2 regions of the Lactobacillus sp. wkB10 genome follow, and region 2 is predicted to be linked to the other one. Evidence: predicted binding sites of a transcription regulator. Region 2 holds the regulator's gene; the other holds the start of a gene.
What was found. Region 2 encodes HrcA, which represses chaperone genes, less so after heat shock. Its sites were predicted from a motif close to TTAGCACTCNNNNNNNNNGAGTGCTAA; they were not measured.

Region 1: a site for HrcA is predicted at 1,956-1,982, ahead of clpP (ATP-dependent Clp endopeptidase proteolytic subunit ClpP). Genes of this name have one in related genera too.

What each region holds. Positions count from the first base shown of each region.
Region 1 is NZ_JRJB01000001.1:184,396-188,838, forward strand. Features, by position in the region: gene yvcK (gluconeogenesis factor YvcK family protein) at 1-349, shown strand, start outside; gene whiA (DNA-binding protein WhiA) at 356-1,291, shown strand; gene clpP (ATP-dependent Clp endopeptidase proteolytic subunit ClpP) at 1,350-1,934, opposite strand; gene LACWKB10_RS00895 (SH3-like domain-containing protein) at 2,095-3,801, shown strand; gene LACWKB10_RS00900 (Fur family transcriptional regulator) at 3,966-4,412, opposite strand.
Region 2 is NZ_JRJB01000006.1:22,004-26,446, reverse strand. Features, by position in the region: gene dnaK (molecular chaperone DnaK) at 1-622, opposite strand, end outside; gene grpE (nucleotide exchange factor GrpE) at 641-1,228, opposite strand; gene hrcA (heat-inducible transcriptional repressor HrcA) at 1,241-2,290, opposite strand; gene ribF (riboflavin biosynthesis protein RibF) at 2,417-3,349, opposite strand; gene truB (tRNA pseudouridine(55) synthase TruB) at 3,368-4,261, opposite strand; gene LACWKB10_RS04940 (ribosome-binding factor A) at 4,305-4,443, opposite strand, start outside.

The sequences.
Region 1 (4,443 bases), on a different contig from region 2:
TGCAGAGGTAATTTATATATGCAATATTATGACACAATTAGGTGAGACCGATCATTTTTCAGATTGTGATCATGTAAGAGTAATCAATGCCCATCTTGGCGGACACTACATTAATACGACTTTGGTTAATGGTGCCAAAATAGATATGTCTAAGTTCAATCCTAAAGATTATGACGCCTACCTTGAACCTGTTAAAAATGATTTCAAGGGATTGCGTGAGCAGGGGTGTCGCGTGATTACTGATGATTTTATTGACCAGCATAGTGGCTTGGTTTTTCATGATGGTAAAAAAGTAGCTGAGGAAATCATCAACTTGGCATATGCCGCAATGTCTCGCAGGAAGGAATAACAAACAATGGCAAGCTATGCAAGTAATGTGAAAAAAGAGTTGACCTCATTACCTATTCATCCTGAACATGCTAAAGCAGAATTGGCTGCTTTTTTGCGCATGAATGGTGTCTTAAATTTTCACGAGCATCAGTTTAGCCTTGATATAACTACTGAAAATCCTGCAATTGCCAGACGTATATTTTCTTTAATAAAAACTGCATATAAAGTTGAGCCACAATTAATAGTTTCACGCAAAATGAAGCTTAAGAAAAATAACCAGTATTTGGTACGACTGCAAAATCATGTCAAAGAAATACTGAATAATTTAGAAATTTTAACGCCCTCGTTAAATTTAATCACCAGAATCCCAGACAGAATCATTAAGTCACGTGAAGGAGCAATGTCATATCTCAGGGGTGCGTTTTTAGCCAGTGGAAGTGTGAATAATCCCAATACGAGCAGGTATCATTTAGAGATTTATTCTATTTATCAAGATCATAATGATGATTTACTTAAGATTATGAATGATCGTTTTAATTTGAATGCTAAAAGTACGAAAAGACGACGAGGTTATATTGTATACCTAAAAGAAGCTGAAAAAATTGGTGACTTTTTACATATTGTTGGAGCGTTGAATGCGATGCTGTCTTTTGAAGATCTGCGCATTATGCGTGACATGCGGAATTCTGTGAACCGGCTTGTTAATTGTGATACAGCCAATTTAAAAAAGACGGCAAATGCTGCAGCGAAACAGGTTGAAGACATTGAGCTAATTGAGCGCAAAATTGGCTTAGAAAATATTCCTGAAAAATTGCGGGGTTTGGCTAGACTAAGATTAGATGAACCGGAACTTTCACTCAAAGAAATAGCACAGCAAGTTCCGGACGGTCCGATATCAAAATCAGGAGTCAATCATCGTTTTAAAAAAATTCATGATATAGCAGAAAAAATACAGAAATAAAAAAGAAACCCATCCATGCGGATGGGTTTCTTCTTTAATACAAGCTGATTGCTAACGTTTATTTCTTTTGGTTAACCATAATTTCATCGATTAAACCATAGTCTTTAGCCTGCTGAGCTGTCATGTAGTTATCGCGCTCAGTATCCTTTTGAATCTTTTCTAAAGGCTGGCCAGTAGTTTCATGTAAAATCCGGTTAATCTTTTCACGGCTCTTTAAAATCTCATTGGCTGCAATTTGAATATCAGTTTGCTGACCTTGAGCACCACCTAAAGGCTGGTGAATTAGAACCGTTGAATTAGGTAATGCAAAACGTTTACCTTTTGCACCACTAGTAAGTAAAATGGAAGCCATAGAGGCTGCCATACCAATAGCGATGGTTGAAACATCTGATTTAATAAAGTTCATGGTATCCATGATTGCTAAACCAGAAGTAATCACACCACCCGGTGAATTAATGTAAAGTGAAATGTCCTTGGTGTTGTCTTGAGCATCAAGAAATAGTAATTGTGCAATAATTGAATTTGCCATATCATCGTTAATTTCACCACTTAGCATGATGATTCTGTCTTTCAATAAACGTGAATATATATCATATGCGCGTTCGCCGCGTGCAGTTTGTTCAATAACTGTAGGTACAAGCATCTTTCTACCTCCTAAATATAATTAGCACTCTATCAAGTACAGTGCTAATTAAATCACTTACATTACGTGCTGTCAATGAAAGTGTATTAATTTTGTATTCTTTTTAATGAGGTTTTTATTATATAATTTAAAGGTAAACTTAAATATTGGAGGATATATTTTGAAGCTTTGTAAGAAAATAATAACCTATTTACTGACTATAGTTGCCGGACTATTGATCTATACCGGTTTGTCAACTACATCAGTTGCGGCAGATTCCAGTAGCACTCAGCCGCCAGTTCAAGATGATAATAATAAATCATCGAACAGCTCAACTGATGCAAGTTCTGATAATACTGATACCAATAAATCTGGTCAAACTGATCAAAATGGTACAGATGATCAGGATAATACTAAACCTAAGCCAAAACAGGTTGTTACTGGTTTTGCTATGATGACAAAAGTTGCCGGTAATAAAAACTATAAGGTTTGGAAAGAAGTTAAAGACGGCAAAGTTAATACTAAAGTAGCTGATGGCATTAATTTTCAGTACAGTCATATTCAGTCAGATCAACTGATCGAAACCAAGAAATATCGCTATTGGCGTATTTATGTCAATGGTCGTGAAGTAGGCTATGTAAATGAGAATTACTTTGACAGAAACAAAATCGCTGTTCCTAAGACTGTTACTTTGGTTCGCAATGAGTTTTATGACTTTTCAACAAAAGATGCAATTTCATATGTTACAAATAGTATGGGAACAGTAATTGACAATAGTCAGGTAATTGTTTCTAAAAATAGTATAAATTGTGGTACTCCTAAAACATATAAAGTGAAATATACATATGGAGACGCAACTGCCACAGTTAAAGTGACTGTTAGAAAGAGTACTAAAGAAGGAGTTGTTGATGCAGACACATTTAATTCCTTCCCTGCTCAACCGGGCACAAATGATTATCAAGCTTGGAAAACTCATTATGGTTCATCCTTAAATTATGTTAGTCCAACAGAGTATAGTCCTGAAGATAGCAAACATACCTTAACTAGTGGTGATTTAACTTTAAAGACGAAATTTTATCAGCCAGTTTTACTCAGTGTAGCAGATCCAACAGATGATAACATTAATCGTGTCGGTCATATTCCAGAAGGAGTAACCGTTTCTGATGGTTGGGCCTATACCAGTCTTTTGAGCCATACAGATGTAATGTCTGGTCACATTGTTGGTTATGATTTGAACAAATTAACTAATCCATATAATTCACAACACTTACTTGATATGACCCAAAAGAAGTTTAACAATTATGTTAAGCATATTAAAGTAAGTCCATATATTCCAATCGGTCATGGTCAAGCTATGGGCTCAAGTGACAAATACATTTATGTTTTAAACAACGACAATACGTTAAACGACACGAATAATTCTGAAGAATTAATTCAAATACGTAAAAGTGACTTGCAGATTAATAAAATCTGGACAATCAAAACGTGGATTGATGACGGCAAGACTAACCGCTATTTCCAAAATGGTGTGATGATTTCCGATTATGATATGTACACCGTTTATCATGATACTGAAAATAATTGTTATGAATACTGGGAATTTACTCGTACCGGTGATAACTGGTATCCAAAGTTAGTAGGAAAAACTGATGGCAACTTTGTTAATAACAACGCTCCAGTACAGGGGTTTACATATGATGCTAAAAACAAAAACTTTTATTTAGCCTTTAATGATTTAATCTTTAAGATTGGACGTAATGGTAAAATAAAGGATACCTATTCATTTGATACTGGTCGTGAAATTGAGGGACTATCAGTAAGTGATAATAAGTTATATGTTAATTTAGCTCAAAGAGCTGAGTTACTCGTAAGCACAAATATTAATTAGAACAAAAATTATTCAAAATAAGAGCTAACATGCTCTTATTTTTTTGCTTATTTACTAATAAATTTATATGTAATGCATGCTCCAAAAAGCAAGCGTATTTAACCCTAAGATACCTCAATAGAGAAGGTAACCCGAATAATTCCAGGCATAAATAAAAAAGAGCTTTAGCTCTTTTTTTCTTTTTTTTGGCATTCAGGACATATACCGTATATTTCAACGTGACTAGAGGATGTGACGAACCCAGTTTGCTTTTCGGCTTCTGTTCTCATGCGGTTTTCAATTGTATCAAATTCAGGATAATAGACGTCAGCAATTTTGCCACACTTTTTACAGATAATATGAAAGTGGGGTTTGACAAAGTAATCGTAGTGCAGAGAATCATCACCATTTTTTATTTCAATTACAATTCCTGCATCAACTAATTTGTTTAGAGTATTGTAAACCGTGGCACGATAAGTAGGTTCATCACCACTAATTGCTGAAAAAATTGTAGCCGCAGTAGGATGATTATGATGTGCCATTAAGTATTCTAATATTTTTAAACGGGGCTTAGTTGCTTTTAAGTGATGGTTACGCAATAAGTTTTCAGCATCATCATGAAAATTAGGCAAAGTTCTCATCTCCTTTATTATTTAGTTATAG
Region 2 (4,443 bases):
TAATTTTATTATCGAAGTCATCGCCACCAAGGTGAGTATCACCGTTAGTTGAAAGTACTTGGAAGACTCCGTCACCTAATTGCAAAACAGAAACATCAAAGGTACCACCACCAAGGTCATAAACCAGAACTTTTTCGTCTTCAGCATCTTTATCAAGGCCATAGGCAAGTGAAGATGCAGTTGGCTCGTTAATTATTCTCTTAACGTCTAAGCCTGCAATTTTACCGGCATCCTTAGTAGCTTGACGCTGAGCATCATTAAAGTATGCAGGAACTGTAATGACTGCTTCGGTAACCTTTTCACCAAGATAATCTTCAGAGAATTTCTTGATATATTGTAAAATCATAGCAGAAATTTCTTGAGGAGTGTATGCTTTATCACCAATTTTAACTTTATAATCTGCTTCACCCATGTGACGCTTAATAGAAGAAATAGTATTTGGGTTAGTAATAGCCTGTCTTTTTGCAACTTCACCGACTTGAATTTCTCCATCCTTAAAAGCAACTACTGAAGGTGTAGTACGGTTTCCTTCTGGATTGGTAATAATTTTTGGCTCTTTTCCTTCAAGAACAGCAACTGCTGAGTTGGTAGTTCCGAGGTCAATTCCGATAACTTTTGACATTGATATGCTTCCTTTCAATTATTGTGCTACAACAACCATCGCTGGTCTTAAAGTACGATCTTTGTACAAGTAACCTTTTTGCAAAACCCGCACAACATGATCTTTTTGATCTTCATTTTCAGCTTCAACTGTTTGGACAGCTTGGTGTAAATTAGGATCAAACTTTACACCTTCAGCAGTGATTTCACTGATTCCATGATCTTTCATGGCTTTAACCAATGAATCAAGTGTCATTTGCACTCCCTTTTTAAGCTGCTTTGATGCTTCATCATCAACCTTTGTTGCTAAAGCTCTTTCTAAATTATCCATTGCTGGCAAAACATCCTTAGCTAAAGATTGTGATTCATATTTAATAAGTTGCGCTCTTTCATTATTATAGCGATTTTGCATATTTTGCATTTCAGCTTGACTGCGCAAATACTTATCTTCTAAATCATCTTTTTCTTTTTGCAACTGGGTCAAATTGTGTTGCAGTTTGCTTTCCAAAGATTCGGACTTCTTTTTTTCGTTAGCCTTAGCTTGAGAATGCTTTTTAACTTCTTTTGATTCAGTTGATTCTTTTTGATCTTTTTTTGAATTTTTACTGTTAATTTCTTCTTTACTCACGGCTAACCTCCTTTATTTAAATCTACCATAATAATCAAGCAACTTTTTAGATAGCTCATTTCTGAAATATTCAAGCAATCCTATCACTTGAGAATACGGCATATTATCAGGGCCAAGTAAAGCAATTATGCCCTTTCCGTGAGAACCAACGCTGTACTCTGCCGTAAGCAGACTGTAATCCTTTAACAAATCATTTGATAACTCAGATCCTAGACTTACCCGAACTGGATATCTGTCACTTTTTAAGTTTTGCCTGTTATCCAAAATACTGGAAATTAAGTCATTATGCTCAATCATTTCATATAATGACCGCAAATTAGAAACGTCACTTAAAGAAATGTTATTGAGCAAATTAATCTGACCATCGACATACATTTGCTCGCTGGCAGCATCACTGATCACATCTTCAACCAAATCAATTAATTCAGACACATGAGCAGCTTTAAGCTTTTGTCCTAAAGTCTTCTTAAGAAACTCAGGCGTAACCTGATCTAGTGTCTTTCCTACTAATTCATCGTTAATCATACGAACGGCGCGTTCAATGTCATCACCATGAATATTGTATGGCAGGTTATAAACCTGATCATGAACATCACCATCACTGGTACCAAGAATAGCCATAATCTGTCTGCCAAATAAAGGCACTATACGAAATCCAGTAATAGTTAAATCACTATTTTCAGGCCCCTCCGCAAATGCAGTATAATTTGTAAGGTCAGACAAGATCTTAACAGCTTCCTGAACAATGTCGTTAACTTGATGAAACGGCTGATCAAGCTGATTAATAATTTTTTTATATACAGAAGATGAAATCTGTAAAGGCTCAACTAAATTGTCAAGATAGTAACGGTAGCCTTCTGTTGAAGGTACTCGACCACTTGACAAATGAGTTTTTTCAATCAAGCCTTTTTCTTCTAAAACCGCCATTTCGTTACGAATAGTTGCACTTGAAACTTTGATAGGCAACTGATTCATGACTGTTTTAGATCCAACAGGATCATGTGTCTGCGTAAAATCATTGATAATTGTTTTTAAAATTAATTCTTGACGTTCGGTCAACATAAATATCGCCCTCACTTTTAGCACTCAAACTTATTAGGTGCTAACAATTAATATGATACTAGCTTTTAGCAGAATGTCAAGTTGAGTGCTAACTTTTTTACAAAAAAAACGCTTATCCCTTTAAAATTAACCAATGCTGGTAAAATAGGCTTTAATTTCGGCCTCATCATCACTCATTTGTTTTTTTAATTCTTTTAAATTATCAAATTTAATTTCGCCACGGGTATACTTATACCATCTAATTACCATTTTTTCATCGTAAGCTTCCTGATCAAATCCAAATAAATTTGATTCAATATAAAGCTTTTTACCCTCATTAATAGTTACGTTATAGCCTACACTTGTCATAGAGTCATACCACTTACCTTTAATCTTGGTTTTAGTAGCGTATACTCCAATTTTAGGAACAACCTTGTCCTTGGACCAAACTAGATTTGCTGTAGGAAAGCCAAGCTTATGCCCATTACGTAAGCCATGACCGACATAACCGGACATAATGTACGGAAAACCTAGTAACTTAGCAGCTAATTCCATATTTCCACTTGTGATGGCTTTTTTTATTTCAGTAGAACCTATTTTTTGCCCATCATATGATTGTTTTGGAACATCAACAATAGCAAATCTTCCCTTAGCAAACTTAGGGAAATTTTTCATATTGGCAATTTCTTTCGGACCATATGTATAGTCAAAACCAGCTACTACTGTATCAGCATGCAGTTTGACAATAATCTTATCTACAAATTCCTGTGCAGTCAAGTTGCTAAATGCATCATTGAAATGCATCACAAGCAAAAAATCGACTTTCAGTTTCTGCATTTTATAAGCTTTTTCAGCTAATGTATCTATATAGCTGACTTCTTTATTTTGATATATTTCTTTAGGATGTCGGTCAAATGTCATCACTACTAATGGTAAATGCTTTTGAATTGCCTTTTCTTTTGCAATTTTGATTAATTCCTGATGACCACGATGTACACCGTCAAAGAATCCTAAAGCAAGGATTATTCTTTGAGGAATAATATTTTCCTTAAACGGGTATGTTAAATGGATAATTTCCATAATAAAACCTTCATTCACTCATTCATTTTGTAAAAGCATTAAATAAGGGCGATACATGGTACCATCTTTTTGATAAATTGCCTTAACTCTATTATTGTATCGTAATGCCACTTTTTTTGCATTCGTTTTCAAAGAAATCGTTGCACCATTTTTAACCTTCAACCACAGAGCTGTATCAATATCCTCATGAACATAACTAGTAAAAAAAGAGTCAATTGGTTGAAGCAATTCATTTACCATATTTGGATTTTCTATAATTTCTGCCAATTTAACAGCTTGATTAATATTAAAACCTGAGCTTGAAGTTCTTTGTAAATTTTTCATTACTGCCGGTACCCCAAGTTTTGTTCCCAAATCATTTATTAAAGAACGAACGTAGGTCCCTTTACTACATTCAATTTTAAAATCAAAAGTTTCTTGACAATTTTCTTCATCAAAATTTGGTTCATCAGTAAGATTATAGGAAAAAATTTCAACTTGTCGTTTTGGTCGCTCAACTTTAATACCCTGTCTTGCATATTCATATAAATGCTTGCCATTCACTCTGACGGCAGAATAAATGGGAGGTACTTGCTCTATACTGCCAACAAATTCATGCATAGCTTCTTGAATTTGAGTTCCTTGAATTTCATTAGTAATTTTTTTGAATTCTGTTTTTTTCCCACTGGTATCGTAACTATCAGTAGCAAAACCTAAAATTCCTTGCCCAACATAGCTCTTATTTTCCTTGTGCATCAATTCAATTAACTTTGTGGCCTGACCAATTGCAATTGGTAGCACTCCTGTAACGTCAGGATCAAGAGTACCTGCATGACCCATTTTTTTAATATGCAGAACTTTACGTAAATGATAGACAACATCGGCACTTGTCATGCCCTTATCCTTATTTATCACTAAAATACCATTTAACATTTTTATTACCTAACCATGAAAAAAGCGCCTCACAGCGCTTTTCTTAATTATTGCGATTTGCATCCTGCTTTTTTACTTCAGCAATTAACTGATCAATTTTACTACCATATTTAACTGAATTATCTCGTTTAAAAATTAACTCAGGAACTTTATAGACAGTTAGAACCTGTCCTAACAAATGT